DNA from 2 places in the Oceanobacillus picturae genome. Region 1 is predicted to be linked to the other one. Evidence: riboswitches for the same ligand, from Rfam matches in the RefSeq annotation. Region 1 holds a riboswitch; the other holds the start of a gene.

Region 1 (7,615 bases):
TCTCTTTGCTGGAGCGGTGCGTCTGTTTTGGTGGGGGCTGCGTCTTTTTGCTGGATTGGTGCGTCTCTTTGTTGGAGCGGTGCGTCTATTTTGATGGGAGCTGCGTCTCTTTGCTGGATCGGTGCGTCTCTTTTGATGGGGGCTGCGCCTCTTTGCTGGATCGGTGCGTCTGTTTTGGTGGGGGCTGCGTCTCTTTTGATGGGGGCTGCGTCTCTTTGTTGGAGCGGTGCGTCTCTTTGTTGGAGCGGTGCGTCTGTTTTGATGGGAGCTGCGTCTTTTTGCTGGATTGGTGCGTCTCTTTTGGGGGGAGAGTTGCGTCTCTTTACTGGATTGGTGCGTCTGTTTTGGTGGGAGTTGCGTCTCTTTACGAAGGCGACACGCGACTTTGTGAGGGCAACACGCGACTTCGCGAGAGCGGCACGCGACTTCGTGAGAGTGACACGTGAATTCGTGACAGCCTCACGCGACTTTGCGAGGGCCGCACGCAACTTTCGTGACAGCCCACGCGACTTTATGAAAACGCCACGCGAGAGCCTCACGCTTCACACTAATCTGTGAGGTTATAAAATTCCTTTGTATTCCTATATAACTGACGATAAACTTGCCCTTCATTGATCTTTTTTAAATAGGCTATTTTTTCCACGATGCGATGGAGCATGTAAGGATGAGTCAGACTGCCTTGAAATTCTCCTTCAAACGGCCATGGCCCGTCCGTCTCCACCATTATTTGCTCTAATGGATAAGCAGAAATCAATTGCTGAATTTCCGCTTCATACATGCAATCAGGTGTTATGGAAATATAATAGCCATTTTTAATCATTCGCTTCACTGTTTGCTTATCTCCCTTAAACCAGTGAAAGTGCGCCTTTTTCACCTGATATTTTTCCAGTAGATCACAAACAACAGGTGCATCCTCATACACAGCATGCAGCACAATAGGCTTATTAAGTTGGGCGGCTTTTCTGATAAACCGCTCCAAAAGATTAATGTAGGCGCTCAGGTCAAATGCAGGATTTTCCTTTCGCATATAATACGGTAAGCCAACCTCGCCGATTGCCACGAATCTATGTTGTGCTTGATCGATTAATTCCCATAGAGCGGCCTGTTCTTCCTCTGTTGGCAGTTCTTGCTCGGGATGGTAACCTATGGCCGGCTTTACCCGCCTGTCCTCTTTCCCTAACTCTAACAGCCTTTGAGCAGACTGCAAGTGGTTCGACACACAAATCAGCGCCTCCACATTCGCATCATCTAAATCTTGCAATATCCTTTGCTGCTCTTGTTTGGTATACATATCCAAATGAATATGGGCATCGATAACAGCTCGCATTATGCTTCACTCCGCAACTCATGGTAAATTTGTTTTTTCCAATCCAAAAATTCTTCCGTCAGAACGAGCTCTTCTCGACGGGGGCGCTCGAAAGGAATTGTAAACTCCCGCTTTACTGTAGCGGGGTTGCTGGATAGCACTAATACTCGATCAGATAAGAAAATGGCTTCCTCTATATTGTGGGTTACAAATAAAACGGATTTACGGTTTTCTTCCCAAATGGACAGCAGCCATTTTTGCATGTCGAGTCTTGTAAATTCATCTAGGGCAGAGAATGGTTCGTCCAGACAAATGAAAGGCTGTGGGCTGAGCAAGGATCTTACATAAGCAGCACGCTGTCGCATCCCACCTGACAATTGATGGGGGTAGGCATTCACATAATCTGCAAGACCTGCCCTCTCCAGCATGGCGCTTGCCCTTTCTTTATTAGGCTTTGCATGTAACTCTTCACCGAGAACGACATTATCGAGCACTGTACGCCATGGAAACAAAGAAGGGCTTTGTGGTGTATAGCTGATTTTCCCACGTTTTCCGTTAATGTTTTCTCCACCTAAATATAATTCGCCCTCATCCGGTGTATACAAGCCTCCAATTAAATGAAACAGTGTACTCTTCCCACTTCCAGAAGGCCCGAGCAAGGATACAAATTCACCTTCTCTTACTGAAAAGGAAACAGACTGAAGCACTTTTTTCTCCCCGAATGACTTGGATACTTTGCTTACTTTAAGTTCACTCATGATTTCGCCTCCTGACCGGCTCGTCCTTTAATGAAAAACTTTTCCAATGCAATAATGAAACTAAAAAATAGCAAACATAATAACATGATGAAAAATATCGCTACAAATACCCGGTCTGTTCTAAAAGAGGACTGTGCCAATGTCATATATACTCCGATGCCCTTGTTGGCACCTAACCATTCGGAAATAACTGCTCCCATTACACTGTAAGTAGCAGATATTTTTAATCCAGAAAACACAGCTGGCAACGCATGTGGCAATTCAAGCTTCGAAAAAACCTGCCGTTTTGATGCGCCTGCCATGTACATATAATGCTTCATTTCGGCATTTGTTTGGCGGAATCCATCCAAGGCCGCTACCGCAACCGGGAAGAAACAAACAAGGGTAATGATAAATAATTTCGGTAAGACGCCAAATCCAAACCATATAATTAACAATGGCGCCAGCACAATAATCGGGATATTCTGGGATAGGATAAGCAATGGATAAAACGCCTGACGTACACGGGGCATCAAATGTAATAAGACAGCAATAAGCAATCCTATACTTGTACCAATTACAAATCCTACTATTGATAGCTTTGTGGTTGAGACAAGATGATGTGCATAATTAGACCAGCTGCTTAACCCTTCTTCCATTATGGTGAATGGGGATGGCAGTAACCAGGCTGGAATAACAAACAAACGGCTGCTAGCTTCCCACAAAACAAGTAAAAGGATAACGACCAACACAGGACGCCATCCTTGTGCTACTATTTTCTTCATTTTTGTAAGAGGTCGGGACAGAACAAAAAGTTTTAATCAAATGACGGATGATAGCTAGAATAAGCGTAAGAAATATACGAAGACTCCTTGAAAATCAAAAAACGATTTTCTGCGTGCGATGCAATGCTGTCGAAGTCTTCCTTGTCCTATGGGAGGAAGGCCTAGGTGAGACCCCGGAATGCGTAGCATCCGGAGGCTCACCAGCCGCCCATGGAAAGCGGAGTATATTTCTGAAGCGGTTCTTCAAAGGTCATTCTTTCGGATTTATCTTTTACGTAAGTACTATTGTCCCAACCACTCCACCTCCATTCTTAGCGGTATTTTTCCGTTAACACGTCCATCGATGTTCCATCTGGTTTGTAAAAAACCTTCACTTGAGAAATTATGCTCGGACATCCAAGGCTGGCCATTTTTTCATTCATTTTTCCGATGATGGAAAATAATGCTGTTAGTTCCCCTTCCATTGTGGTCTCAAGCGGATTCACCTGATACTTAACACCTGACTGTTCAATTACATCAATAGCCGCATCAACATATGGAATACTATCTTCGCCGTTTTTAGTTTTCGGGATAATTTGTATACTTACTAACGCATTTGCCATTTATTCCTCACACTCCAATTCTATTTTTCTGGTAAAAATTCATTTGTATAGGCACTGTTGGCATCTAGTTCTTTTTCCAATAGTCCATTCTCATACATCCAATCTCCGTAATTCTGCCAAACCTTCTCGTCTTGTACTCCCCACTGAGTAGCATCATCTTGATATTTCGGGGAAATCCATTCCTGACTTGCTTTCACTAATTCTGGGTCTAAGTCAGGCACTGCCTCTATTAAGATATCAGCTGCTTTATCAGGTTTCTCGATTGCATACTCGTACCCCTTCGTCACTGCCTTCATAAATGATTGGATCGTTTCTGGATCGGATTCTATCAGCCTTTCATTCGTGGTGATAACCGGCGTATAGTAATCTAGCTTGTCACTATAATCGGTTAAATATTGCATATTCAATTCAACATCGCGGAGCTCTGCTTCCACTCCAGTCCATCCATAATAGATCCAGGCAAAATCAACATCTCTTTCGACAGCCGTGAAAAAGTCAGTATTTCCCATGTTTATAATAGTGACATCCTCTGCGCTGGCATCTTCCTGTTTCATCAATGAAGCAATTACTGCCTTCTCTACAGGTGCACCCCAGCCACCATATGTTTTTCCGGCGTAATCAGCAGGCGACGTAATTTCTTTATCCGCAGGGGAAGCAAAACCAGATGTATTATGCTGAATAATTGCAGCAAGTGAAACAATTGGGATGTCCTGAATACGTGCTTCGGTCACAGCTTCTTGTGCCCCTATCCCAAATTCTGCCTTTCCGGATGCCACCACCTGGTCTGCCCCTGATTCACCTGGCAAGGTGATCTCTACATCCAAACCTTGTTCTTCAAAATACCCTTCTGCTTGGGCAACATATAATCCTGTGTGGTTCGTATTCGGTGTCCAGTCGAGCACCATTGTCACTTTCTTTAAACTGCTGTCCTCTTGCTCATTTCCTGTTGCCTCTTGATTACAGCCTGCAATGATCAAGGTGAACAAGACAACCATACTAAGTAAAAGCTTTTTCATTCTTCCTTCCTCCTTTTTTTGTTATGACACATAATGCTGTTGTTTGGAGGAACATATTGTTTTCATGCACAAAAAAATGCGCTCAGGGCTCACCCAGGCGCATATATCGTCACATTCACTTCTATATGTTCCCTACGCTGGTTTAAGCCAGATCAGGTTCCAAGGGTCTATATCTTACGGATATGATCTCAACCAGCAACACTGGTCCCCCTACATCGAAACGTACTATTCAATTAACAACATTACATTCTTACTCTGCCATAGATTGTCACAAAATACAAGTTAGGTCTAGATGGATTACCCTTAAAATACTATTCATTTTCTTCAAGCTTACGAATTATTTCTTCAGATGACTGATTGATTTTATCCAGCTCTATATTGCTTGGAGAAGTACTGGAAAGGTTGTATTTTTCTTTTAGGAGTAAAATTCTCTCCACACTCTCATTGATTCTTTCTTCCTTAATAGTTCCACTTTCCACAGCCTTGGTTAAACTATGAACAGCTTTCAATTTATTTTCATCACCATGGCATACTAAAACAATATCATTTCCCGCTTGAACCGCTTTTACGGTAGCATCCCCTATATCATAGTTTTCTAAAATGGCTCCCATTGTCATATCGTCGGTTATAGCTACTCCGTTAAAGCGCAATTCTTCTCTTAACATAGTGGTGACCACATTCTTAGATAAGGAAGAGGGATATTCATTATCTATCTCGGGTAACAGTATATGTGCAACCATCGTCATATCAGCTTGGTGATCAATAGCTTTTTGGAATGGCACTAATTCCATTTCTCGGATGCTTTCCAAACTATTATGCACTACAGGTAAGTCCAAGTGGGAATCCATATCTGTATCTCCGTGGCCCGGAAAATGTTTGATGACGGGAATGATGCCTTTTGATTGGATACCCTTCATCTCTTCAACGCCCATATCCGAAACAATCTCCTTGTTATCACCAAAAGATCTCTTTCCGATAATAGGGTTATCTGGGTTACTATTAACATCCATAACAGGGGCCATAGTTACATTAAACCCGAATGCGTTTACCCTTTCTCCAATCGCTTCCCCAACTTGGTATGCAAGCTCTGTATTATTAAGATCACCAATCTCTTTACTGTCTGGTAAATTTACTATTTTGGGGGGCATTCTTGATACAACCCCACCTTCTTCGTCTACGGAAATAAAAAGAGGGATATCCTGAGAATCTGCGTTCAATTCCTTTAGTTCCCTGTTCAAATTTAATAATTGTTTTGAGTCGGTAATGTTCCTTTCAAACAAAATGACTCCGCCGATATGATTTTCTTGCATGAAATTCCTCGTTTGATCATTCACTTGGGTACCTTCAAACCCAATCATAAGCATCTGGCCAACTTTTTCTTCCATTGTCATAGAAGAAATCTTATCTTGAACTGCTTCTTTTAAAGCATCTACAGAGGATTCTTCGGAGTCCATTTCGTCTTCTTCTGTAGCATTATCTTGGGCACTGCTTTTGCCTTCGTCTTCCTTACCATCACCCTTATTGCCTTGCTCTGTTGGTTTTTCGTGTTCCACGCTGTTGTCTGTATTCTGGGAACACCCCACCAACGAGATGAAGAAAATCAGAGCTAAACAAAATCCTATCGCTTTCCATTTATTATTTTTTATTTCCATGATGTCCTCCCATGTATAGCGATGTAACCTTCTGTGTTTTTATATTCTTTAGTATAAACAAAGAGATGTTGGGCTATGACCCAGCATCTCTTTGTTTGTTACTTCTCTTCATCGGTAAGTCGGTCTAAAACCATCTTATATCCTTCGCTACCATAATTAATACATCTACGCACACGCGATATGGTTGCAGTCGAAGCATTGGTTTCCTGTTCAATTACCGTGTAGGTACGGCCTTCCGTTAGCATTTTTGCCACTTGTAGCCGTTGGGAGATGGCATGGATCTCCGACATAGTCGCAATATCATCAAAAAAGCGGTAGCACTCTTCCCGGTCCTTTAGTGTAAGAATTGCATCGAACAATTGATCGAGCTGTTCTCCTCGTAGTTTATCTATTTGCACAAACAAGCCCTCCTGCTTCTAATTAGTTATGTTGACGGACTCGGTTAATCCAGGATTGGTAGGAATAACATTGATCCAAGTTTTCCCTGGGACAAAGCCCACTATATCTCCATCCTTTACAGGAACAATTCTTCCTTCTCTATTCTCCCATTGCAATTGTTGTACTTTTCCTTTTTGCAAAAGGTATGCATTTCCGCCCGATTCCATGTCGACGGCCCTCCGTCCAGCATCATCAATCACTTCATGTGGGGTTTCCACTATAAATACATTTGCTGCCTGTATAGGCTCTTCTGTGTTCAGTTCTACTGTTTGTTCACGGTCATTATAGCGTGTGTACACTTCATCGCTTGCACTATAGTCATATTCGACAATTTCCATTGGTTGATCGGAATAAACAATTTCTACATGCTGGGCTGGGTCACCAGCAATCTCTTTATCGCTTTTCACAAAAGTAAGCGGCTCAATATCAGCAGTGGTCTCATAGCCTTTACTTTTGGCCACGTCATATACAGCCCCAAGCTGTAAATAGGAATTGTGTGGCGCATTACGGAATGATTCTCGCTTGAACAAGTTTCCATCATTATCATATAGGGATCCATTTAAATGTTCAATTCCTCTGTTCATAATCATATCATTAACAAAATTTGCTGCCCCGTGATAAACATAAAGCGCGTTATAGTCATTGGCCAAATTAAAATAATATTCCCGTGCACTTCTTACAGGGCCAACAACATCCGGCATTTCACTTTGAAACATAGCAAGAAAACGTGTTATCTGTCCCTCAGCTAATATTTCAAACACAAGATCTGCTTTAGACAATCCGGTTTGCGGCCTTGCTTTGGAATGATTATTCACCATCACACCGACAATGCGATTATTAGTAGGTTCGTCTATTGCCACTCCTGTCAAAGGAGCTACGATTTCTTCCGACTCCGACACATCCGGTTGGTCTGTCTTCTCCTGCATATCTATATCCTTCGTTTCATTGTTCTCCGCTTCTTGTTTCTCGGAGCAACCAACCAACAAGATGAATGCGAAGAGCAGCATCCATACGATTTTCTTCATTTTCTCACAACACCCTTGTTAACATAGATTTTACTCCATTATACGCTAACACAT
Region 2 (7,615 bases), on a different contig from region 1:
GCATAAGTAGCAAAGAAGTCATCTTTATTCGCAAAGAATGTAGCCACCGCAATAATCGAAATAAGTGCAAGGATTCCTTCACCAACTGCACCAAAATAACCAACAAAGCGTGCATCTGTTTCTTTATCTAATTGTTTAGAAGAAGTTCCAGATGAAACTAGTCCATGAAAACCAGAGATCGCACCACAGGCTATTGTAATAAACAATAATGGAAGCAATGATTTATCAGGATTTGCGTTTGTGACAGGAGCCGTCATTTCTGGATTCAAAAATATTAATCCAAGGTACAAGATTCCAAGACCTACAACAAGCTGGTGCGAATTAATAAAGTCTCTTGGTTGCAATAGTTTCCAAACTGGAAGTGTTGAGGCAATGTATACATAGACCATTAAGATGATGATCCAGATGAGGAAAGCTGAAGAAGTGGCACCAAGTCCAAACAGTCCACTTGCCCCCTCTCCGCCAAAGTATTTAACTATGTCAATTTGTAAGAAACCTACTTTGCTAGCTAAGATAGCCGTGGCATACATAACACCAAGCGCAAAAAGAGATGGAATCAGCATTCGTTTATTCCGTTTGTATACTGCATATCCAATCCAAATAGCCAATGGAATTTGAATGAACACTGGTAGTACACTAGCCGGATAGGAGATAAATAGATTCGAAATCACCCAGGCAAAAACTGCGTTTACCATCAATACTAGAATTAATATGATAAACAAAAATAATATCTTGGCACGCTGTCCAACTAGTCTGTGTGCTAATGTTCCAACAGACTGGCCCTTATTCCGAACAGAGAGAACCAATGTACCGAAGTCATGGACACCTGCAGCAAAAACGGTCCCAAGTATCACCCATAAAAACGCCGGAAGCCAACCCCAATACACGGCGATTGCTGGTCCTAATATGGGTGCAGCTCCCGCAACAGAGGTAAAATGATGCCCCCACAAGACGAACTTATTTGTAGGAACAAAATCTACTCCGTCCTTATAACGGTGTGCAGGTGTTACATAATTCGGATCAAGCCTGAAGATCTTTTCTGCTACAAACTTGGAATAATATTTGTAGCCAAGAGCAAAAATGACCATACCAATAAGTGCAACTAAAATACCTGACATACCTTATTCCTCCTATACTAAGTAGTTAACACACCTTCGAAAAGAATACATGGACGTGTTTCTTTAAACCATATGTGAAAGCGCTTTAATTTAGTATGGTTTTCTATGCTTTTTTAGAATATTTTAGTGCTCAAATGGTAGGTTTCAAAGCGTGGAAAATTTATCCATCATTATTGTGAATACAATAGAGTGTCATAGGTTTAAAAGTAGACAACAAAGTTATTTTATATGTAATTTCAGAAGGAATGAAGAAGGAGAATCTAAACAAGGAAAAAGCCGTCCAAAACGTGAATTATCTAAGATAAATTCAAGTTTTGGCCGGCAATTAAATCCTTTTAGGTAATTGAAACAAAAATACTTCTTTTGACATAGCCTTCCTTGCTAATGAGAACATAGGGCAAAGCGTAATAACTTTAGTAAAGCTTTCCTTGTTTAAATAAGATTGTGGAGAGTTTCATTACAGAGTGGATGTAACAATTTTGCCTTAGTGGAAACGCGTCTCCAAAATACTGCGGATAGACTGTTTCAAAGGTGTGTTGCATTTTATCATATAATTTCTCATAAACTTGCTCTTCACTATAAAATTGTGTTTCTCTCCCTTGAAGCCACTCAAAATAGGAGACGATAACACCACCAGCATTTGCCAAAATATCCGGAATAACAACTATCCCTTTTTCACTGAGATAGCTGTCTGCTTCCCCTGTAATTGGTGCGTTCGCTCCCTCAACAATAATCTTTGCTTTAATTTGCTTCATATTTTCCTGGTGAATTTGCCCACCAAGTGCAGCCAATACTAATATGTCTGTATCCATTGTAAGCAATTCGTCCCTATCGCAAATAGTGGCTTTTACATTGGCCTCTTCCAGGCTTTCTTCATCTATTGGAAGATCACCATTCCTCGATTTTGTATACTTTATTAATTCTGGGATGTCTAGCCCATCAGAATTACGCAATGTCACGTTTCTATCACTCACAGCTACTACTTTATTGTTTAAAAAGTTACACTTATTTGCTTCAGCTGCTACAACAGATCCAACATTCCCGAAACCTTGTATCGCAATTTTAAGGGACTTGTCTTTATGATCAAGGACAGTTTTAGCAAAAATATTGTCCCGTTCGTTTAACCATTTATACTTATCTTTTGTAAAATCATGTAGCATATAGCGAAGGGAGAAATAGACTCCCTTTCCCGTCGCCTGTCTTCTCCCCAAAGAGCCACCGTTTACAACACTTTTACCAGTAAAACTACCTCTATACTTCATACCTGGATGGATGCTCTTGTATTCTCCCATCATCCAGTCCATTTCCCGTTCTCCTGATCCGACGTCAGGCGCCGGAATATCTTTTTCCGGACCAATGATCTGACTGAAATATTGGACATATTTTCTACAGATTTGGTTTAGTTCTTTCACCTTAAATTTTCTCGGATCAATTACCACTCCGCCCTTCCCTCCTCCAAAGGGAACTTCATGCAAGGCGTTTTTTAACGTCATTAAGGCAGCAAGGTTACTTACTTCTTCTTCCTCAACAGATTCATGAAAACGAATACCTCCTTTATAAGGCCCTATAATATTATTATGTTGGACACGAAATGCCGGTATCCGAGTCACTTTGCCATCCTCTAACGCGATTCTAAGGAATGATTTATGAATATGATTAGGGGTGGACAAGATAGAGGTGAGAGAAGTAAAAGCTTTTTTTCTTGTTTCTCCAGAAAGTTCTGGTAAAAATGATTGATCATCAAGCAATGCATCTAGAGATTGTTCGATAATAGTAGAAGTATTGCTTACCATTTTAGTTCCTCCTGACTAAGATTTGCCAAATGAGGTATAGATCAGCCACCCCTAGGGGCATGCCAGAAACCGATGGCTGTGCTGCCTTTTGGTTTATGCCCCTTTCCCTAAGTAATTTACGGCTGATCAAGCCCCACTTTTTTACGATTCTAACAAATCCAGCCTCAAAGGACCATGAAAACGGTTTATCACCAAAGAAAAATAGCGAAAAGTGTTGCTGCTAAAAGACCAATTATGACTGGAATAAAATTTTTGCGAACGAGTTCCATTACGGAAATACCACAAAAACCTGCGATTGCAATAAGCGAAGACCAGGCTACAATTGTTCCTCCCCCCGTCCAAATAGACCCCATTTGCCCAATAGCTGCTAATGTAGCAGCATCAATTGAACCGTTTTCCAACGATGCAGCTAAGGCACCTGTAAGAGGGAGACCAGAGAACCCCGAACCATCCAAACCTGTAATAATCCCAATGATTAAGATACTTAGCGCAGCAAGAAGGGCATTTTCAGGTAAAAAAGTCTGGCTAGTTTGGACAAGGTCAAACAGAAACGCTGGTTGACTTTCCTCCATTCCCAAAATGCTTCCTGAGAAGTCCGAGCTTCCTAGAAAAAAGAAACCAGCAATTGGTATAACTGGGCCCATTGCCTTAAAGGCAAACACAAAACCATCCGTTATATGTGTTGTTATATAATCAAGAGAATGCTGTTTACCAAAGGCTACAGTTGAGAGTAGTAAAAGAATGACTGCTACTCCACCGACAAAGGCAGCTCCATCTCCCCCTTCAAGTCCACTCATTCTTCCAGATAACAGCTTTTCATATACCATATAAATAACAACACCTAACAGTGTTAGTGGTACAACCACTGCAAATATTTTACTCCACGCGGTTAAATTTTTGGTATGTGCCTTATTCGTTGTCTCTTTTACGGATTGCATTTGCTCCAATTCTAATTCAATTAATGGATCATTTTTATGGCGTATTGTTTTCCGGTATAGCAAGTAAGCTAACGCTATGGCGATGACACCAGCAATCACAGACAATACAAGGGCACGATCAGCCACTATAGCTGTCTCAATCCCGGCCGCAGTAGCTGATAAGCTTGGTGCTACCTGTACAATATAATCCGATGATAATGCCATTCCTTGACCAGCAAGCGCAATGGCAACTGCTGCCATCATAACCGGCAAACCTGCTCTAATAGCCGCTGGGACTAGCAACGCACAAATTAATGGAACAGCAGGAGTTGGCCAGAAAAATAATGAAATGATATACGTAATGACCGCTAGGACAAAGAAGGAAATATGCCCATTAATCATCATTTTTTGGATGGGTTGGATCATTCGTTTATCTGCACCTAAATCACGTAATGAATGTAAAAGCGCAAGCATGAATGTGATGATTAGGAAAATACTAAACAGTTCCTGTGCAGCAATTAGGTTCGCATTAAAAATGGCTTTAAAGCCTGCTACAAGGTTTCCATTGTAAACCCACGCTACAATGAACGTACCGAGTAATGTTGGTAACACAACCCCTTTTCGAAAAATCATTGTTCCTATAATCAACAAAGTAAACAGTCCATATATCCAATGAGAAATGGTGAGTTCCATCATACATCTTCCTCTCAATAATGGTTGTATAGCCTATGCATTAAGGAAATGTTTAGTTCTTTGGTTACCGGGAATATAAAAACCATAGAACATTATTAGGAGGTAGAAAAAGATGAAACCATTTATCAAAGAATATACAAATGACGAAGTATTAAAAACAGATGTGAGTATTTTAAAAGACAAAGGGATTAACAAAGATGATGTTTATGTATTGTCCCACGATGATGACCGTACGAAACGAATTGCTGGAAGTGTTGATGCCAACACAATCGGCATAAAGGAAATGGATTTTGGGAACGCAGTCGGAAACTTATTTAATAGTAAAGGTGACGAGTTGCGCTCGAAACTTCAGGAAGTAGGTTTCTCTCAAGCAGAAGCGGAAAATTATGAAGAGGATATGGACGAAGGAAAAGTATTACTAATTGTAACAAACAACGAAAATGCAGCTAGCTACTTAATGTAGTCTTATTACAAAGTCATTTGTCTTAAGGCTAAAAAAACGAGCATGCCAACCAATAATCTAGTTGGCATGCTCGTTTTATATGTAGTAAAGAAGGTAGTCTCCCTTAATAAGAGAGACACCCACATGTGAGCGGAAAAACTTTTTAATTTGTATTCATTAATGTCCTTGGCTGTTTGTGAAATAAGAAAAAGACAAGTACAGCACTAAGCAGGAAAGCAGGCAGCATATAAGAGCCATTATATAATAGGGAATACAACCATACAGGTTGCCCTTCTATTGCTGACTCAAAAAATGTAACTCCTGCAATATAATGTGCACCAAAGCGTAGGATTGATCCTAAAAACACTCCTGCCACTATATATCCCAAATACTTCTTGGTTTGACCTTTTTGAAGAGCCTGTTGAATTTTTTTAGAAAACATACCTGCAAAACCTAATACAGTAAATGCTACAGCATAATCAAAAAATCCTTGAAGTGGGTATAATACATAAGCAGTTCCTACGGCAATTTGTAACATCCCCCAAAGAAAACCTGCCAATAACCCTCCCTTAACTCCCCAACGAAAAGCCACAATAAAAATAGGAATCATAGCAAAGGATATTGATCCTCCCTGGGCCCATATCTTAAATGATAAAAATGGAATAATATCCAACAAAAGTGCAAAGGCAGCAAATATGGCTACCTCAACTAAAAATAATGTGCGCTTTCTATTCATTTCTCTCTCCCCTTTTTAAAGCGAATTTTAAACAAACAAAAAAAGCAATGCCAAGGGGAAGACTTCCTGATGGGAATCCGCTCACATTGCTTTTATTCCATCAAAAAAGCCACCATCCCTACGTTAGTACTAACTAACAGGTTCAAAGGGTAAGAACATCACTGTTCACTCTCAGCCATTGGCTCCCCCTGTAGGCTTTTCAAACTATGCTTTTCTTATTAATTTCATTGTAACCCACATTCTGTAAGCTTACAACTATTGTGTAAGCTCGATAAATTCCTCAACATCCTTTACACATAATTGAATAGCTGCTTCCCAGAAATCAGGTTTCGTTAAGTCGACATTCATATGCTTCATGGCAAGATCTTCTACATTCATTCTACCAGTATCACGTAGCAACGCAATGTATGCATCCTCAAAGTTTTCGCCTTGTTCTTTGGCGGCCGCATAGATTCCAAGGCTGAATAAATACCCAAAGGTGTACGGGAAGTTATAGAATGGAACACCAGTAATATGGAAATGTAGTTTGGAAGACCAGAAATTAGGATCATATTCGTCCAGTGCATCCTGATAAGCTTCCTTCTGCGCCTCTACCATGATCTCATTCAAGCGGTTAACCGACACAAGTCCTTCTTTTCTTTCTTCATAAAAACGGTTCTCAAAGATAAAACGCGCATGTATATTCATAAAGAATGCTACACTACGTTGAATTTTATCTTCAAGCAGTCCGATTTTCTCCTCTTTATTTTGCGCATTTTTAACCGAAGCATCTGCTACAATCATTTCTGCGAACGTGGAAGCTGTCTCCGCAACATTCATAGCATAACGTTGATTTAGCCCATTCACATCATTCATAACATGCTGGTGATAAGCATGGCCTAGTTCATGAGCTAAAGTAGCAATATTTGAAGACGTCCCAGAAAAGGTCATAAAGATTCTTGTTTGCTCACTATCAGGGAAGCTTGTACAGAACCCACCTGGGCGCTTTCCAGCACGATCCTCTGCCTCAATCCAGCGTTTGTCAAAGGCCATCTGAGCAAAGTCGGCCATTTTGGGACTGAATTTACCGAAATGGTCTACAATAAACTTACTGGCTTCAGTATAACTCGACTTATTCACAGTATTGGTTAAAGGTGCCCCAATATCATACATGCTCATTTTATCTAGCCCAAGAAGATCTGCTTTTTTCTCTAAATATTTAACAAAGTGCTTTTTGTTATTCGAAATAGCTGTCCACATTGCGTCAAGTGTTTCCTGCTTCATTCGGTTAATCGCAAGCGGCTCCTTAAGAACACTCTTCCAATTACGATGCTTATAAGTTTGCAGGCGGAATCCAGCTAAATGGTTTAATGTCTGACCAAATAGGGCGGATTGTTCCTTCCATGCCTCTCCCAGCTTATCAAAAACGGCCTTTCTTACTTTACGATCCGGATGACCTAATTTATTAGATGCCTGCCCGACAGATAGAGACTTCACTTTATTATCTTCTTCTACTTCCACTGTCATTTTTCCAACGATTGTATCATACATTTGACTCCAGCCGTGATAGCCATCAACTCCAAGATCATTGATGAGCACTTCCTGTTCAACATTTAGAAGCTCCTTTGCCTGTTCTCTGTATTCGTTAAGGACAAAGGAAAGCTCCGTTAAACCATCATGCTGAAGTAATGTAACCCATGTGGTATCTTCTATGGCAACTAGCTTTTGTACAAACTTCGACATGATAGCATCCAATTCTGCCCGCAGTTCACTACGTTTACCAACTAGAAGACTTGCTTTCTCATCTGTTACATCTTGGGCGCTTAGACAGCTGATAAACGCGGAAGCTTCTCTTAACTTTTTCATTACACTCTCAAGCTCGTTGACTACACCAATTAACTGTTCTGCTTCCACATTACCATCTTCTGGAGAGAATG

Evidence for each region. A riboswitch is a leader RNA that binds a small molecule or an ion and turns the genes downstream of it on or off. The one in region 1 is predicted to bind thiamine pyrophosphate.
Region 2: linked by a shared signal. The riboswitch ahead of thiT (energy-coupled thiamine transporter ThiT) and the one ahead of BN988_RS13370 (ABC transporter substrate-binding protein) in region 1 are both predicted to bind thiamine pyrophosphate.

What each region holds. Positions count from the first base shown of each region.
Region 1 covers NZ_CCAX010000002.1:457,452-465,066, reverse strand. The annotation lists gene BN988_RS13390 (TatD family hydrolase) at 548-1,327, opposite strand; gene BN988_RS13385 (ABC transporter ATP-binding protein) at 1,327-2,064, opposite strand; gene BN988_RS13380 (ABC transporter permease) at 2,061-2,828, opposite strand; gene BN988_RS13375 (thiamine-binding protein) at 3,140-3,430, opposite strand; gene BN988_RS13370 (ABC transporter substrate-binding protein) at 3,451-4,446, opposite strand; TPP riboswitch at 4,559-4,668, opposite strand; gene nagZ (beta-N-acetylhexosaminidase) at 4,758-6,098, opposite strand; gene BN988_RS13360 (YerC/YecD family TrpR-related protein) at 6,197-6,496, opposite strand; gene BN988_RS13355 (DUF3048 domain-containing protein) at 6,515-7,561, opposite strand; gene BN988_RS13350 (adenine deaminase C-terminal domain-containing protein) at 7,607-7,615, opposite strand, start outside.
Region 2 covers NZ_CCAX010000001.1:842,016-849,630, forward strand. The annotation lists gene BN988_RS04280 (carbon starvation CstA family protein) at 1-1,118, opposite strand, end outside; gene BN988_RS04285 (Glu/Leu/Phe/Val family dehydrogenase) at 1,532-2,911, opposite strand; gene BN988_RS04290 (hypothetical protein) at 3,100-4,521, opposite strand; gene BN988_RS04295 (general stress protein) at 4,634-4,984, shown strand; gene thiT (energy-coupled thiamine transporter ThiT) at 5,127-5,699, opposite strand; TPP riboswitch at 5,798-5,898, opposite strand; gene BN988_RS04305 (M3 family oligoendopeptidase) at 5,955-7,615, opposite strand, start outside.